Regions from separate parts of the Nostoc sp. UIC 10890 genome, predicted to be linked through region 1. Evidence: predicted binding sites of a transcription regulator. Region 1 holds the regulator's gene; each other region holds the start of a gene.
What was found. Region 1 encodes HrcA, which represses chaperone genes, less so after heat shock. Its sites were predicted from a motif close to TTAGCACTCNNGANTCNNGAGTGCTAA; they were not measured.

Region 1 (6,183 bases):
ATGGTCACACAAAACCAGCGCTACCATCGCCTCCACCATTGGAACTGCACGCGGTAACACACAAGGATCATGTCGTCCTTTTGCCGCTAATAGGGTTTCTTCACCTTCACGAGTTACTGTCTTTTGCTCTTTTCTAATTGTCGCCGTTGGCTTAAATGCAACTCGTAAAATGATATTTTCCCCGTTGGAAATTCCCCCCTGAATACCACCCGAACGGTTAGTTACAGTGCGAATTTCACCATTTTCATCAATATAATATTCATCGTTATGCTCAATTCCGGTTAACAGCGTCCCGCCAAAACCGGAACCGATTTCAAAGCCTTTGCTAGCAGGGAGAGACATCACACCCTTAGCAATATCAGCTTCCAATTTATCAAATACTGGTTCGCCTAAACCTTTCGGCACGTTACGCGCTACACATTCTACGACACCGCCGATAGAATCTCCTTGTCTACCAACTTGTTCAATTAATTCAATCATGCGATCGCTACATTCAGCATCGGGACAGCGCACAATGTTGCTTTCCACCTGTTCTAAGGTGACAGTATTTGGATCGACTACACCTTCCAAGTCTTTGATGCGCTTGACATAACCGATAACTTCAACATTGGCAACTTGACGGAGAATTTTTTTAGCGATCGCACCTGCTGCTACTCTGCCAATTGTCTCACGCGCTGACGATCTACCCCCACCTTGCCAATTGCGAATGCCATATTTTGCATCATAAGTTGCATCCGCATGAGAAGGACGATACTTCTCGGACATCTCGTCATAATCTTGGGGACGAGTATCTTTGTTGCGTACCAAAATTGATATAGGCGTTCCCAAAGTTTTACCTTCAAATACACCTGATAAAATCTCGCAGGTATCCGCTTCTTTGCGAGGGGTGGTGATTTTACTTTGTCCCGGACGCCTTCTATCTAATTCTACTTGAATTTCTTCTGCCGAAATTTCTAGTTGTGGAGGACAACCATCAATCACAACCCCCACACCGCCGCCGTGAGATTCACCAAAAGTAGTGATGCGAAATAGATGACCAAAAGTGTTGCCCATGATCTTAAAGAAAAAGGATGAGGCTTATGTATTTTACCTAGAGTTCGCGCAAAAGTTAATTCTTGTACTTGTTATTGGTACTTGGACTGTATAAGTACAAATAAGAAAGCGCCCTCTGTTTCTAGAGGGCGCTTTCTCATTTAGCTAAACTTCAGAATTAACCGTTGATAGCAGGAGCAGTTAGAGCTACAGGAGCAGAATCGCCAGCAGCCAAATCTAGAGGGAAGTTGTGAGCGTTACGCTCGTGCATTACTTCCATACCCAGGTTAGCGCGGTTGATTACATCCGCCCAAGTTGCAATCACACGACCTTCAGAGTCAATGATTGATTGGTTGAAGTTGAAACCGTTCAAGTTGAACGCCATTGTGCTTACACCCAAGGCGGTAAACCAGATGCCGATTACAGGCCATGCTGCTAAGAAGAAGTGCAGTGAACGGCTGTTGTTGAAGGAAGCGTATTGGAAGATTAGACGACCGAAGTAGCCGTGAGCCGCAACGATGTTGTAGGTTTCTTCTTCTTGACCGAATTTGTAACCGTAGTTTTGTGATTCGGTTTCGGTTGTTTCACGAACCAAGGAAGATGTAACCAAAGAACCGTGCATTGCACTGAACAAACTTCCGCCGAATACACCAGCTACACCTAGTTGGTGGAAGGGGTGCATCAAGATGTTGTGTTCTGCTTGGAACACGATCATGAAGTTGAATGTTCCTGAGATACCCAAAGGCATACCATCAGAGAATGAACCTTGTCCGATTGGGTATACCAAGAATACTGCGGTTGCTGCTGCAACAGGTGCAGAGTATGCGATCGCAATCCAAGGACGCATTCCTAAGCGGTAGGATAGTTCCCATTCACGACCCATGTAGCAGAATACGCCAATCAGGAAGTGGAAAACTACTAGTTGGTAAGGACCGCCGTTGTACAACCACTCATCAAGAGAAGCTGCTTCCCAGATTGGGTAGAAGTGCAAACCGATGGCGTTGGAGGAAGGTACTACTGCACCGGAGATGATGTTGTTTCCGTAGATTAAGGAACCTGCTACTGGTTCACGGATTCCATCGATGTCTACTGGAGGAGCGGCGATGAAGGCGATTACGAAGCAAGCGGTAGCTGCTAGTAAGGTGGGGATCATGACGACGCCGAACCAACCGATGTAAATCCGGTTGTTGGTGCTGGTGATCCATTCGCAGAATCGATCCCATACGTTGGCGCTTTCGCGACGTTGTAAGGTTGTTGTCATTGTTTTATAAATGCGATTATTTGCAGATGAATTTAGGTAGGTTTGACTACCTGTTACACATCTTAAATAATTTATTGCGTTTTGTAAAGTACTTTCAGAAAAAATTTTCTCTTGGGATTTACGCACCCACAATAGAAAATCCCCTTTTTCACTGAAAAAGGGGATTTTGGGTGATACCATTTTGGATTTTAGATTTTGGATTGTGAGAAACGCACTTTATTCTTCAATTCGCTGCTGGCTGCTGGGATATGGACTCTATACCCACTTCTTCTAAAGGTGGACGCACAGATAAATAAATTAATGGCCCGAATAACGGTATCAACGCTATTAACCAGAAAAACTGGGAATTTTTCCAACCGCGACGCGCCATATCATCCTCCAGTAATGTAGGAAATAATAGGCAAAGTAGACAGAAGTCTAAACTCATCACATTTATGAAGCGGTTAGTTTGCCACTGTTGCAAAAAATTGCCCCAATCTCCCTCTCTTAAACCATAAGCAACTAAAATAGCTGTGGCTACTGTCAAAACAACCCCAGTCATACGAGAATCTAGCAGTTTGAGTAAGGCACTTTTTTTACCAACAAACTGATTATTTGGTTCCCTGATGGCTATGTACGGCAACAAAGCAAAAGCACCAACTGCGAAAGAAGCGATCGCAAATAGCCAAGCAGGTATTTTTTGTCCTCTGCCATCAATCAACACTACTGCACTGTAGATGAGAGGCCAAATACCCATGAGGTTGAATAGTGCTATTACTAACGGGTTAACACCTTCCCACTGCATAGTAGAAAGGTTTTTAATTAACTCGAATGTACCGGGTTGCTCAGGAGGCGCGAGGAAAAACGCATAGATAGTGAATCCCAGCCACAGTAAGCTAAAGGCAATTTTTCTAACCATGAAATATTTAAGTATTATTAATTTTGCCGCTATAAATTTGGGCTATCTGCTTGCTATGGTATCGTTCATTTGTCTCAAGCAGCTTGTCCTCAAATATTACACGATACGTATTAAGGATTGAAATAACTAAAAGCTTCAGAGAGATAATCAGCAGCAGATGCTACTACTGCGATCGCACTTTCATAATCTAGGCGTGTTGGCCCCAAAACTCCCACACTTCCTACTGGTATTGAACCTCGGCGATAGTTGGAAGAAATCAAGGTGCAGGTGCGTATTGGTTCTAATGGATTTTCTGCACCAATGCGAACTGTTACCTTTGGTTTAGCACCATCCTCCGGTTCTGGTTCCTCAAATATTAATCGCCACAGTTGGTCTTGTTCTTCTTCCAACAGGTGGATAATCGTTTGTACCTGCTGTAACTGAGAAAATTCTGGCTGGCGCAAAACTTCTGACACACCCCTAACCATAATTTGAGTTGCAGTTGGTGCATGAGTGCGATTACTCAATTCGGCAACTGAGTTTTTCAAGAATTCTCCATAGCGTTGGAACTCCTGATCTAGTTCGCTCCAATCAAGATAGGCTAATTCCAACAGACTTCGACCCCGCAAGTGGCTATTCAAAAAATTAGAAACAATCTGCAACTCGCGATCAATAACCTCTGAATCGCGCTGTGTTTCTTCCGGTGTTGAAGCCAAATCCATTAATTTTGAATGTGTCTCGTAACCATCAGTCACAACGATCAGCATGATCCGCCCAGCTTCAATTTGCACTAATTGCAGATGTCGCAATAGTGCTGTAGTAGTTTGCGGTATAGTGATCAAGCTAATACAACCACTCAAGGTTGCTAAAATTTGCGCGGCTCCTTGGAGTAAGGTTTCTAAACTCCGATCTTCCCACTGGAGAAGCTTTTGCAGTGCCACCTCTACTTCTCGCCCTAAAGTTTCCATACCACTTCGTGGAAGCAAGCTACGCGTAGCGTCTGTCTGCGACACGCTGTGCGAACGCAGCGAAGGTGTAATTAGCTGGTCAACATAAATACGATAGCCTGAGTCTGAAGGTACACGTCCAGCAGAAGCGTGTGGTTGATAGAGTAATCCAGACTTTTCTAAAACGCCCATCACATTGCGAATTGTAGCCGAGCTTACACCCAGGTCGTACTCCTCGACCAATGCCTTTGAACCAACTGGCTCTGCCGTAGCAATGTAGTGACGTACCGTTGCCCAAAGTATATGCTGTTGTCGATTTGTTAACTGGACTTCCATTGTGGTATGTTTTGCTGAAGGCAAATTTTAATCAAACTCTAAAAAATTTGTGGATTTAATCGAAAACAGAAAATATTAATAATTTATTAAGATAGCAAATTATACAACTACATTATGATAACTTTTTTTAAAGTTAATATACATACAGCATTTTTTAAGAGTAGGCTTGATATGGTAGCTCAATTTTTTGGCAAAAGCTGCTAATTATAATGTACCCTTAATGTGCTTCTTTCTAACCGTATTTTTGCACAAATTTGCATTTGCAACAGTATTATTAGATACGTATTTTTTCGCAATGGCTTATGCTGAACTGTAATTTGGGCAAATCGAAAAATCTTGTGCAGATGTATGTACTTGATGTCCAAATTTCAAGCTTTCCGGCAAGGCTCTAAAGTTAGATACTGCTGTTATCAGCATAGCAAAAGCCAGATGGAAGAGTGAGTTCCACCTGAGCAAAAGCTAATATTGAGGAATTGAAGGGTCTACTAATATAGAGTAGGCATCAATACCACCCGAAATATTTTGCACATTTGTAAAACCTTGAGCAATCAACCACTGGCACATCTGGGCGGAGCGGATGCCGTGGTGGCATAGCACAAGAGTTTCCGCTTGGGGATTGAAGAGGGTAGGTACTTGATCTCCCCATTCGGTAAATTGACTTAAAGGTAGGTTGACAAAGCCCTCAATGCTAGCGATCGCTAATTCTTCTGGTTCACGCACATCTACTAGCTGAATACTTGCATCACTAGAAGAAAGACGTTGCCCCAGTTCTTCTACACTAATTTGGTTCATGAGTTGACTAAAAAAATTCCCTATAAACAGTCCTAATCCTATTTATGGTGACAGAAAATCTCTGCCTTCGCATGAGTATCCATTCTCAAGAGGGTTGATAAATTCTGCTAGGCTTTCTGCTTAAATGGCTGTAAACCGTCTTTTTTAATAGGTTTAATGTGAATAGGCAACGTTCATTTATTGGTTTTATCGTAGCTGGGGCGATCGCACTGCTAGTAATTGCGATCGCTGGCTTTTACTGGTTTTTCGCCAAAAGTCCGGCTAACCTCATTGCTTCTACCGGACAGCCTAATGCAGCCATCTTCGTCTCCAAACTTTCCCCTGTAATGGTTTCATTACTGACAAATCCTGACCGTTTACAGGCATTGGAGCGTGAAGAGGAACTATCTAAACTCAAAACCAGTTTATTCGCCAAGAGTGGCATAGATTATAAACAAGACGTTCAACCCTGGTTAGGGAACGAAATTACATTAGCGATCACCACCTTAGATATAGATCGCGATCCCGAAAACGGACAGCAGCCAGGGTATTTGTTGGCACTAGCAACCAAGCAACCGGAGAAAAGCCGCGAGTTTGTCGAGTTGTTGTTTTCTAAACGGGCGTTAGCTGGAGCAAACTTAGCTGTTGAACAATATAAAGGCGTAAAGCTGATTTCTGAAAATTCTCAACCAGAACAAGATTTGCTTGCTGGTGCTGTTGTCGGCGAAGGCTTTGTATTGTTTGCCAACGATCCGAAAGTGCTGCGAGATGCTATCAATAACGTCCAAGCGCCCGATCTGAATTTGACTAGTTCCCTCGAATACCAAAAAGCTAGAAAAGAACTGCCCAAAGGGGGTTTAGCTATAGCTTTCTTGAATCTTCCTATCGTGGCAAAATGGCAAGGGTTAGAGCTACCAGAACAAACATATAACAGCGAAATCATTTCCCTGGCGTTAAAC
Region 2 (6,183 bases), 740 kb from region 1:
AATCCATAAAGGAACACCTTGCTGCCAAATTTCCGTGTGCGATCGCCATTCTCCTTGCAAGAATTTCTCTCCTCTAGCACTGCGACCAAATCGGGTAATTTCCCAGCCTAACCAACTGCCCCCGGTTGCTAATTCTACCCGTAAATCTTGCCGATAAATCGCGTTGTTAAATAAAATTGTCTCTTGCGGCAACCATTCTAAACAAGCATCAGCGTCAACCTGCATCTGTATGGTTTGTCTAGCTTGTAAGCCATTACTGCGGTATATTTTGCTTGCAGCCGCCGTGGTGATTAAGGTTTGCGCTTGGGGTTGGAGGTGAATATTAGAGGATAAGCGATCGCCTCCCACCATTCCCCCAGCCGTGTGTAAAATTACGCTATGACAAACTTTTTCCCCTTCTGGGTAAAATGGGCGCTGTACTTTCAGGGGCGCTTGGTGGTGACTGTAAATTAATTTGGTTGTGTTGTGGCGATCGGCATAAACTAAATTAAGTTTGCCATGCCAACCTTCTGCTATTTGCGGATTGCAGGTCATTTATCAATTCAAGATTGGTTATAAACAATTGCCTTGAGCTTAACTTTGCTCATTCTTTTTAGGTGAAGAGAATATAACTAGCAAGAAGCTAAGAACGCGAATCAGAGGAACAATTAAGAATGTGAAGATTAAAAGTGTGTGATCGCGTGGTTTCTCAGGATGTATAATTTCTTGTTTAATAACTCCATTGATGTATCGGCGCTCTATTTTAGTCATGACACATTTATATTGATACTCAACTTCAAATCTTTCATTTATCTCGTGGTCATTTAACCAATTTTCCTCACATATATATCTATAAAAACCTTCCAATTTGTAGCTAGATATCATACGACGTAAAATTTTGCTTTGAAAGTAACTGGTTGATTCTTTTATATTTCCTTTCGAGTCTATAATTCGAGTTTCTAAAATTATATTATCTGGATGATACTTAGTCATAAGCTGAGAGCCATCAGGATTATTAATTACTTCAAATCTAGATTCTCCAATATAATTTAATTCCGGTTCATACTTTTGTAAGATTATTTTTGCTAGTTTCTTGTCTTGTTCCAAACGACCGCTTTCATCTATGTAATAAGCATTTGTTTCATAGCACTCTGCTATACACTGTATCATATTAGTTAAATTGGTATACCGGATATCATCACTAAGATAAGTATTAAGTACAGGCGAACTTTCTGTATTTTTTTCAGCACCTATAACAGCAAAACCTTCCTTTTCAAAATCAAAGATAGGAAACCACCCAAATGGCAATGATAAACCAAAATTTTCTGATACTACTTTCTCTACCTGTAATGCTTCTTCTAATGGAAGAAATCGGTAATAAGAGAAAAACTCACTATCGTCATCAATCATGCCATTCCGCCATTGGTAAAGTTCATAAACTTCTGTTGGCAACCGAAAGGGCAAGTTTTTAACTTTTTCTTCAATTTCTTCATAAGCTAATCCTGGTTGCAGAGAAGAAGCATAAGAGGGTTTATTTTGCTGCAACCAATTTAGAATTATGTCTAAAGCATCTGTTAACAGTGACATAGATGTGGAGATTTTTACTTCTATAAATAGTTGCTTCTAGATTAACTTGTCTTTCTACTTAGGGTGCAATTAAAATAAAAACAACCGTTCCATAAAACAGCAGCTTTCACAATTTGATTAAGCTTATTAATGCTGCTCTAACCAAGCGACCAAATCAGCAATTTCGGAAAAATCAAGCAGTTCCTCTCCCAAATTTTCTAACTGTTCAGCAGATAAATTCCTAACCTGCTCAATTAATGATCCATCAATATCACCAAAACGCCGCTTAAGTAGACGACTAATCAATTTAAACGCTTCCTTTTGAACGATATCTTGATAAATTACAGATTCTTTCATAATATCCTCCCGCAAAAATTGCCGAACTAAATCTTTGTCAAACCGCAAACCCGCCAGAATTTCTACACAACCCGCGATATTTTGTCGCTCCTCCCTATCTGGAATTGTAGCGACTTGTTCAGGCACTTGTGCCAGTAAAGTTTGCGGCGAGTCAGTTCGCGTCAAACTTGCTAAAGGTAACAGCGCCGGATTAACTAAAAATAGTGTTGAATCTTGCTCCCAAAGACGAACAACCTGATATTGGTGAATCGTCGTATTGTCCCGATATTCTTTAGTAAAAGCCATTTCGTTAGTAGTTTCTTGCAAAAAGATTAGTACTTGCACTACAGGACAACGGTATTGACGCTTCAACCTTACAGAATAATCGAGCATTCGGAAATTAAGCGCCGGATTAGATTTTGCCAAAGTTTGAAATTCAATGTGCAAAATTTGGTTAGCTGCTTGCAAAAATGTCACAGAATCCGCGCGAATTGGTTCAAGTGTGAGTTCCGTTTTTAAGACTTCAATTTGTTGCACCTCTACCCCAAGTAACCAACGCACAAACTCGGCTGGGTACTGTTCAGCTAAATATTTACAAGCGTTGTCGTAACTCACCCTCTTCCTCTTCTTTTGACACAAAAAAACAGCCGCCTCCACAAGGGAAGCAGCCGTTTTAACAAATTATCTAACTACGTATTAGTAATCGAAGTCGCCGCCACCAGCACCAGCGCCAGCAGGAGCGCCATCTTTAGGTTCAGGCTTGTCAACTATAATACATTCGGTTGTCAACACCATGCCAGCGATCGAAGCAGCGTTTTGCAGAGCAGAACGAGTCACTTTCGCAGGGTCAACAATACCAGCAGCTAACAAATCGACGAATTCGTTTGTTGCAGCATTGTAACCAACATTGAATTCTTTCTCTTTCACGCGTTCAGCGATCACAGCACCATTCTGACCGGCGTTTTCAGCAATCCGCTTCAGAGGTGCAGGTAAGGCACGAACGACAATCAAAGCGCCAATCAACTCTTCATCTTTAAGATTGCTCTTTGCCCAAACTTCCAATTCAGGAGCAAGGTGAGCCAGAGTTGTACCACCGCCGGGAACGATACCTTCTTCCACAGCAGCTTTGGTAGCGTTGATAGCGTCTTCTAGGCGCAGCTTCTTGTCTTTCATTTCGGTTTCGGTCGCTGCACCAACTTTCACTACAGCAACACCACCGGAGAGTTTAGCAAGACGCTCTTGTAATTTCTCTTTGTCGTAAGAAGATTCGGTTTCATCGATTTGACGACGAATCTGTTCGACACGAGCCTTAACAGCAGCTTCGTTACCTTCGGCAACAATTGTGGTGCTGTCCTTGGTGATGGTGATCCGGCGAGCTTTACCCAGGCTATCTAGCTTGGTGTTATCTAGCTTCAAACCAGCATCTTCGGTAATTAGTTGACCACCAGTTAAAACAGCAATGTCTTCTAGTAGTGCTTTGCGGCGATCGCCAAAGCCAGGAGCCTTAACAGCAGCTACGTTGAGTACACCGCGCAAACGGTTTACAACCAAAGTTGCCAAAGCTTCTTTTTCAATATCTTCGGCGATAATCACCAAAGGACGACCAGCACGAGCTACTTGCTCTAACACTGGTACAAGGTCTTGTACCAAAGCGATTTTCTTATCGGTCAGCAGGATGAAAGGCTCATCAAAAACCGCTTCCATCCGCTCAGGGTCAGTAGCGAAATAAGGAGAGATGTAGCCTTTGTCAAAGCGCATCCCTTCAGTGATTTCCAACTCGGTGAACATAGATTTCCCTTCTTCTAGGGAAATTACGCCTTCCTTGCCCACCTTGTCCATTGCTTGGGCAATCATTTGACCAACTTCTTCGTCATTACCAGCCGAGATCGCACCAACTTGGGCAATGGCTTTGGAATCTTCCACTGGACGGGCGTGTTCTTTGATTTTGTCTACTAAAAAGGCAGTAGCTTTATCAATACCACGCTTCAGGGAAATTGCGTTAGCACCAGCTGCAACGTTGCGCAAGCCTTCTTTGACGATCGCATGAGCTAAAACGGTAGCAGTGGTAGTTCCATCGCCCGCAGCATCATTGGTCTTAGAAGCAGCTTGACGAATCAGAGCTACACCAGTGTTTTCAATATGGTCTTCTAATTCGATTTCTTTGGCGATCGTTACACCATCATTAACAATTTGCGGTGCGCCAAATTTCTTTTCTAGGACTACGTTACGACCTTTGGGGCCAAGGGTAACAGCTACAGCCTCAGCCAGGATGTCAATGCCTCGTTCCAAGGCGCGACGGGCGTTTTCGTTGTAGATAATGCGCTTTGCCATAGGTGTCTAAATTCCGGGAGTAAGTCAATTTTTTCTTGAATTGGGCATTGGGTATTGGGCATTGGGCATTGTCTTTGACATTCCCTATTGCTTATTCCCCATTACCCACTAGATAACAACTGCTAAAATATCTTTTTCAGAAAGCAGTACATATTCTTCGGTACCGAGCTTGATGTCAGTGCCGGCGTACTTAGAGTACAGCACCTTATCGCCGACTTTAATTTCCAATTCCTGACGGTTTCCATCGTCATTACGCTTGCCAGGACCAAGGGCAACTACTTCCCCTACCTGGGGCTTTTCCTTGGCGGTATCGGGCAAATACAGACCACCTGCGGTCTTTTCCTCAGAGGCGCTCACTTTTACGAAAACGCGATCGCCTAAAGGTTTAACTGTAGAAACGCTTAGAGATAAAGCAGCCATAATTTATTTTCTCCAGAGTTTAGCACTCTCAACTCCTGAGTGCTAATCTACCTAAAAGTGGCGTCCAATGGCAAGAATGCCTTGAGTACGGGTTCCCGAACTAGAGAGTCATAGATGTACTTAAGTATAAATGCTTAATTATTTCTACCTTTCAGGTTTTGTTCTGTAAGTTACGAAGAGAGTAGGGAGTAGGGAGTTAGGAGTAGGGAGTTAAGAGTATATGAGAATTCTTCCCCATTCCTCATTTCCCATTCCCTGTTCCCCACTCCCCAGTCAACTTTATTTGCAAAGCTTGCAAATTGTTATAGAACTGTAATCAGGGAGCCGCTCGATGAGTAACAATACAGTGACAGTGATCCAGTCCAGGCATCAAATCCCCAAAACTACTAAGTCTCTGGAACATAAGACCCTGAGTAATTATGTAGAAAGTTTAGGACTTGCAAAAATTCAGCGGCACATTTTTATTTGCACTGACCAGACAATTGCTGCTCAAAACGAGCTAGTCTGGAATTCTGGGATTACTTAAAAAAGCGATTTAGAGAGTTAAAACTTGATGAGCCGCAAGAAAGTTATCCCATTTGTGTCTATAAAACTAAAGCCAACTGCTTGCGTGTTTCTTGTTCTAGACCCATAATGGTGGTTTACTATGATGGTGTCTGGTATCGCCAAGCAAACCCGGAAGTTACCCTGCGGATCATCCGAGAACACTAAATAGGCATAATGGCGTTTGAAAAATATGCATTTTCAACCCATCCTTTGCCAGAAACTTCCCTAGTTTCTTGTGAACACCTCATAGAGGCTTAACAACCAAAAGATATGGTATAGCAGTAAGCTTTAAGAAAGTGCGGGTTGGTTTTGAGGTAGGGTCATCTTTAAGCCAGTACTTACTTGTGAGTCCGAAAGATTATTATTTAATCAGTGTTTTTTACCCCGCCCCTTTCAAAGCGATATATAATAGCGCATTATAGATACTACTGCTATACGTATCCTTGCTGGACTTTTGCTATCTAGCTACTAGTCTATTGAAAGTGCTCGGCATTTTTAAGACTTCGAGACAGCAAAGGCAAGTTAAGTAGGAAAAAGGACAACATCTCGAATAACCCACCATAGAGGATAAATATTCAAGACTTTGATGGACCGAAGCGCGACAAGTGCCACTGCTATGAAAGAGCCCAGCATGAAAGATCACAAACGACTTCTATTGATTGATGATGACCCTAACCTCATCTTGCTGGTGAAGGATTACTTGGAATTCCGGGGATATGAAGTCATCACCGCTGAAAATGGACGTGAAGCTCTGGAAATTTTAGAGCAAGATGTTCCAGACATGATCATCTGCGATGTGATGATGCCGGAAATGGACGGATATACTTTTGTGGAACAAGTCCGGCAAAACGAACGCACCAGCTGGATTCCGGTTCTTTTCCTTTCAGCTAAGGGACAAAGTGCAGACCGAGTTAAGGGTCTGAATAAAGGTGCTGATGTTTATATGGTCAAGCCCTTTGAACCAGAAGAACTCGTAGCGCAAGTTGAATCCTCGCTGAAACAAAC
Region 3 (6,183 bases), 1.0 Mb from region 1:
TAAAAAAGCTACCTTGGCTGCGGCTTGTTCAGCGGTTTTGATTGAGCGTCCCTTACCAACTCCTAGCTGGTTTCCGTGCAGCCACACTTCAGCCACGAAACGTTCATGATTACGGTGCGGTTGACTTACTTCTACAACCCGATACTCTGGTAAAACTTTAAATTGTGCCTGAGTCCATTCTTGGAGAGCAGCTTTGTAATTAAGTCTGGCAGGATCAAGGCGAATTTCTGTTGCTAATTGTAGGAAGTGGGGATCTAGCCAAGAGCGGATCAGTTCTAGATTTTGAGTACTTAAGTAAAGCGCACCCAGAACTGCTTCAAAAGCGTCTGCTAATCGTGACTCTAGACCCACTTTATCAGCCGTAGCACTGCCAGCAACTAGTAAGTATAATTCCAAACCATAAGCTCTGGCCAATTGGGCGAGGATGCGATCGCTCACCAATACCGAACGAATTGCCGCAAAATCCCCTACGGGACAATCGGGATAATTTTCCCATAACACAACAGCCGACACCAGGCGCACCACTGCATCGCCAACAAACTCCAGTTGTTCATAATTTGCCGAATCAGAGACAGTGGGATGAGTTAGCGCTAAATCTAGCAGTTCCCACTTTATAGGTGCTTCTAGCGACAAACCTAATTTTTGGACTAAACTTTCAAGTTGCCGTTGACGGCGTGGATAGGCAAGGGACATTACATAACAAGGGGAAGGGGGCAGGGGGCAGGGGGGCAGGGGGCAGGGGGGCAGGGGAGGCAGGGGGGCAGGGGAAGCTAATAACTCTTGACTCCTAACTTCATAACTCCTAACTCCCAACTCCTAACTCTTAACTCTTAACTCTTAACTCAGCACTCAGCACTTAAAAAAGGGGGAGAGAGCAGTACATAAGCCGGGTTCTGTTCTCTTGCGAGGGCAGTTATCTATCTGGGACGCCTGTTACCAGACGCCTCTAGCGGCTCTCATTGAGCGGAACTGGTAAAAGACCAACCATAGTTCCTATCGCCTTGCTCCCAACCGGGGTTTACCGAGCCAGCACCTCTCGATACTGCTGGTGCGCTCTTACCGCACCTTTGCACCCTTACCAGATCAATTAAAAATGCAAAATTAAAAATTAAAAATTGTTCATTTTACATTTTTAATTTTTAATTGATCTGGCGGTATCTTTCTGTGGCACTATCCTCACGATCGCTCGCACTGGACGTTATCCAGCAAGTTTGGTCTTTCGGGAGTCCGGACTTTCCTCAAACCAGTTACTATGACTGATCTGCAACCGCCTGCGTCTACTCTCTCCTTAGATCCAGTGTAATCTTGGATGGCATAGTCTGTCTGGTTGATATTACTTTTTTTTATTCCAAGGTAGAGCGTAAGTCCAAGGTAGTTTCCTAACTGTGAAAGGACAATTGATAATACTAATGGGAGGAAAATCACGACCTGGGGCTAGACCTAAACGTACCTCAGATATCCTGAGTACTAGTTGCAGGGAAAAGTCCAACTCCTTTCTTCTGTTGATAAAGTCGTTGTACAGCTTTTTTTGCCCTTTTTGCAGCCCGTTAATATCAATTAGTGGTTTTTTGGCTGAATAGGTTCCAGCTTCTTTATCGCGCTCAAATACATCTTCTGCTGTCACTGTTTCAGAAAGTGTTTTTTTGGGAGCAATCAGGCTAGGACTTTGAGGTACTGCTAAGTCGCGGGTTAAGTCTGGTGATTTCCGAATCACACGCCGCGATTGTTTGCTATGTTCAACTACTAAAGAACTATTGTCCCAGTCAACGTATACGGCAACATTCTCAGATTTATTTTCTATGCTAATTCCTAAATCTTTCAAATCTTCAATTGCGTATGAGGGTTTAAGTTTAAAGGAAATTCCAATTTTGTCGTCGAGATTTTGTTCTTTGAGTTGTTCATCAACGATTCCTTTTTTAAACTCAAATTTAACTTGGTCATCGATGGATTCAACCATGCGGTTAAAAACATAAGAGACACCAATAATATAAATCGTCAAAACTACTAAATTCTGGTCGCTACTCCTCATAACTCAGAATCTTAACTCCCGGTGCTAATGAATATATATTTGACTCATTGCTAATCTACAATTTTTAATTGCGCTTGATCACTACAGAATTTTGCAGCCAGCCTCGTCGCCAAAAAAAGAATACCAAACTAAGTGCGATCGCTATCATTACTGCCCAGCAAAGTGGGTAGCCCCAATACCAATTCAATTCAGGCATATTATATGGCGATTTTTCAGTATTGAAATTCATACCATATATTCCGGCCACAAAAGTCAGGGGAATAAAGATTGTTGAAACTATCGTTAGCACCTTCATGATTTCATTCATTTTATTACTTACTGCCGAAAGGTACACATCCATTAATCCAGATGATAGTTCTCGATAAGTTTCTACCATATCCATTACTTGCACTGTATGGTCATAACAATCTCGCAGGTAGATTCGTACTTCTTCGCCAATTAGTTCACTACCATCTCGAATTAAGGAATTAATTGCATCTCGTTGGGGCCAGATAGCACGACGTAGTTGCAGTAGTTCTCGCCTAATTTGATAAATATTTTGTAGTGTTTGTGGCGTTGGTTTAACTATTACCTCCTCTTCTAACTCTTCGATTCGCTCTCCATAAAGTTCCAGCACTGGGAAAAAACCATCAATAATCGCATCTAACAGAGCGTAAGCTAAATAATCCGCTCCCTGTTTGCGGATGATACCTTTATTTTTTTCAATTCGCGATCGCACTGCTTCAAAGCAATCATGTTCTGGTTCCTCTTGTACTGTCAACAAATAATTTTTCCCTAATATTAAACTCACTTGCTCACTATAAAAACCACATGTTTTCTCCTTTGGTACTACCATGCGGGCAATGAATAGCAATTGGTCTTCATAATCCTCTGTTTTGGGACGCTCTGGTACATTGACTACATCTTCTAAAACTAGAGGATGTAACTCAAAGACGTTACCCAATCGTTGTAATATGTCTTGACTACCTAAACCTTGTACATCTACCCAAGAAATCGATTCCGCATCAAGATAGGGGAGACACTCCTCTGGAGTTGCTATTTGTTCACGGATGAAATTGGTTTGATTATAGTCAATTAAGAAAATTATTGGTAGCGGAGCATCTGCATCAATAATTATGGTTCCTGGTAAAGTTCCTGGTTGGTGATAGAACTCATCTTCGTATAGCTTGGTGACTATTTTAGGAAGGCGAGGCAGTCTTCGTGCCATAAAATATTACCTAATAGTGATATTGTCATTTGTCATTGGTCATTGGTCATCTGTCATTTGTCATGTGTAAATAACAAAGTACATAAGGATAACTTACACGTAATTTTTCCAAACTTAATATAAAGACGGTAATTTCTAAATTACGCAATTATTTAGATTGATAATTTGGTCATCAGTCAGATTTAATCTGACAAATTACGAATTACGAATTACGAATTACGAATTGGTATAACATATTGCTTCTGAATCAGCAATGCTACAAAAAACAGTTTGCCTGGGCAAGACAAACTGTTTAAAAAATATTTATCTGGGTGAGCAGATGTTAGAACATACCCATGCCGCCCATGCCGCCCATGCCGCCCATGCCACCCATACCGCCCATACCGCCCATATCAGGAGCAGGAGCAGCAGATTTCTTCTCTGGCTTTTCAACAACGATCGCTTCGGTGGTTAAGACCAAACCAGCAATGGAACCAGCATTTTGCAAAGCTGAACGCACGACTTTGGCAGGGTCGATAATACCAGCAGCGATCAAGTCTTCAAATTCTCCGGTAGCGGCGTTGTAGCCAATGTTGAACTCGCTATCCCGGACTTTAGAGACGATTACAGAACCTTCAGCACCGGCGTTGTCTGCTATTTGGCGCAAGGGGGCTTCTAGCGCTCGTTCGACAATATCAGCCCCAATTCTTTCTTCGTCATTTTGTAAGGTCTTTTTAATCGCTTCTACCGCCTTAGCTAAGTGAATTAGGGTCGTTCCACCACCAGGAACAATACCTTCTTCCACGGCTGCTTTAGTAGCGTTCAGTGCGTCTTCAATCCGTAGTTTGCGGTCTTTGAGTTCGGTTTCGGTTGCTGCACCCACTTTAATTACCGCCACGCCGCCAGCAAGCTTGGCGATGCGTTCTTGAAGTTTTTCTTGATCGTATTCAGAATCGGTTTCTTCCAACTGTCTACGAATTTGACCAATCCGCTTTTGTACTTCTGGCTTGGTGACACTGCCAGCTACAATGGTGGTGCTTTCTTTATCAATGGTAATTTTGCGGGCAGTTCCCAGCGCTTCTAGAGAAGCGGTATCTAGGCTCAAGCCGATTTCTTCGGAAATCAACTGTCCATCGGTGAGAATGGCAATATCTTCTAACAAAGCTTTGCGGCGATCGCCAAACCCAGGCGCTTTAATGGCAGCTACAGCCAGTACACCCCGCGCTTTGTTAACTACCAAAGTTGCCAAAGCATCACCTTCGACATCTTCGGCGATGATTAACAAGGGCTGACCAGAACGGGCAACTTTTTCCAAAATTGGCACTAAATCTTGGATGCTGCTGATTTTTTTGTCAGTAACCAAGATCCGAGCGTTTTCAAATTCCACAATTTGCCGCTCGTTGTTGGTGACGAAGTAGGGAGAAATGTAACCTCTGTCAATCTGCATCCCTTCAACTACTTCTAGTTCAGTTGTGAGGGATTTAGATTCTTCAACGGTAATGACACCATCTTTGGTGACTTTTTCCATTGCTTGGGCTAACATTTGGCCAACTTCTTCATCGTTACCAGCAGAGACAGTAGCAACTTGAGCGATCGCACTTCCTTCTACTGGCTTGGCTATCTTGGCAATTTCTAGTACCAGTGCCTCAATAGTTTTGTCGATCCCACGTCTTAAGCTAACTGGATTACTACCCGCCGCGACGTTCTTTAAACCTTCCCGAATCAAGGCTTGTGCTAAAACTGTGGCGGTGGTTGTACCATCACCAGCGACATCTTTAGTTTTTGAGGCTACTTCCTGGATGAGTCTTGCACCAGTATTTTCCAAAGGATCTTCTAATTCAATTTCCTTGGCAACAGTGATACCATCGTTGACAATTTGAGGTGCGCCAAACTTTTTTTCTAAAAGGACATTGCGACCTTTGGGCCCCAATGTGATTTTTACGGCATCGGCAAGGGCGTTAACACCCCTTTCTAAAGCTCGCCGCGATTCCTCGTCAAATGCAATAATTTTTGCCATGTTTCATTTCTCCAGCGCTTCCATTAGACAATTTAGCACTCACAGCGCAAGAGTGCTAATCTCTCAAGCGGCTCAAGTTACAAATGGAAATAAAAAAAATTGATTAATATACAGGTGATGCTCATATTAGATACTGGCAGTAATGCTTGAATTGGGAGATGAATCTAGACAACTCCCTTAAGTCCCTCGGTATTGCCGACCCTAGCGGCACCGGCTGGTTGGCAGTAGTATTTACGTTCCTATTGGCTTGGCTTGTAACTTGGCGTTTAATTCCGACAGTACGAAAATTTGCCTTGCGGGTAGGTTGGGCTGACCAACCCAACGCACGGCGACTCAATCGAGAACCTTTACCCAATGCAGGGGGGCTAGCTATCTACGCGGGTGTGATTGCCGCGCTGGTATTAGCTAGCCTTTTACGACCGATCGAACTCCAAAACGTATTGGCTCAGGTGCTCACTATTCTGTTGGGGGGTTCGATATTAGTTCTTGTGGGCTTTATCGATGATCAGTTCGGCTTACCGCCCTCTGTTCGATTGTGGGCGCAAATTGTCACGGCACTGTTGCTGGTAGCTAATGGCATCAGTGTTCAAGTGATGTTTGGTACTCCCATAGACTCTCTCCTGTCCATGTCACTGACAGTACTATGGGTAGTAGGGATTACCAACGCCATCAACTTGATGGATGGTATGGATGGCTTGGCGGGAGGAATCAGCTTTATTACCGCCATGAGTTTATTGGGGGTTGCAGCCCAATTTAACAACCGTGCAGCGGCAATCTTGGTACTCGCAGCCTTGGGAGGTGCTGCACTGGGCTTTTTGCGCCATAATTTCCATCCGTCACGAATTATTATGGGTGATGCCGGAGCATACTTTTTTGGCTATGTGCTGGCAGCAACTAGTATTTTAGGAAAACTGCAACAAAACACAGTTTATGCACTAATTCCTACGGTTT

Region 2: the regulator HrcA is predicted to act here: its motif matches at 4,652-4,678, upstream of groES (co-chaperone GroES).
Region 3: the regulator HrcA is predicted to act here: its motif matches at 5,265-5,291, upstream of groL (chaperonin GroEL).

What each region holds. Positions count from the first base shown of each region.
Region 1 covers NZ_JBSGKF010000001.1:3,416,969-3,423,151, forward strand. The annotation lists gene aroC (chorismate synthase) at 1-1,053, opposite strand, end outside; gene psbA (photosystem II q(b) protein) at 1,211-2,293, opposite strand; gene ACWATR_RS13880 (DUF2834 domain-containing protein) at 2,517-3,191, opposite strand; gene hrcA (heat-inducible transcriptional repressor HrcA) at 3,302-4,453, opposite strand; gene ACWATR_RS13890 (rhodanese-like domain-containing protein) at 4,913-5,245, opposite strand; gene ACWATR_RS13895 (DUF3352 domain-containing protein) at 5,404-6,183, shown strand, end outside.
Region 2 covers NZ_JBSGKF010000001.1:4,153,788-4,159,970, reverse strand. The annotation lists gene ACWATR_RS17010 (urease accessory protein UreD) at 1-534, opposite strand, end outside; gene ACWATR_RS17005 (SMI1/KNR4 family protein) at 574-1,566, opposite strand; gene ACWATR_RS17000 (Rpn family recombination-promoting nuclease/putative transposase) at 1,693-2,496, opposite strand; gene groL (chaperonin GroEL) at 2,578-4,212, opposite strand; gene groES (co-chaperone GroES) at 4,321-4,632, opposite strand; gene ACWATR_RS16985 (hypothetical protein) at 4,964-5,158, shown strand; gene ACWATR_RS16980 (response regulator transcription factor) at 5,765-6,183, shown strand, end outside.
Region 3 covers NZ_JBSGKF010000001.1:2,384,156-2,390,338, forward strand. The annotation lists gene rnc (ribonuclease III) at 1-693, opposite strand, end outside; RNA gene rnpB (RNase P RNA component class A) at 867-1,285, opposite strand; gene ACWATR_RS09335 (hypothetical protein) at 1,334-2,029, opposite strand; gene corA (magnesium/cobalt transporter CorA) at 2,094-3,236, opposite strand; gene groL (chaperonin GroEL) at 3,559-5,232, opposite strand; gene ACWATR_RS09350 (MraY family glycosyltransferase) at 5,391-6,183, shown strand, end outside.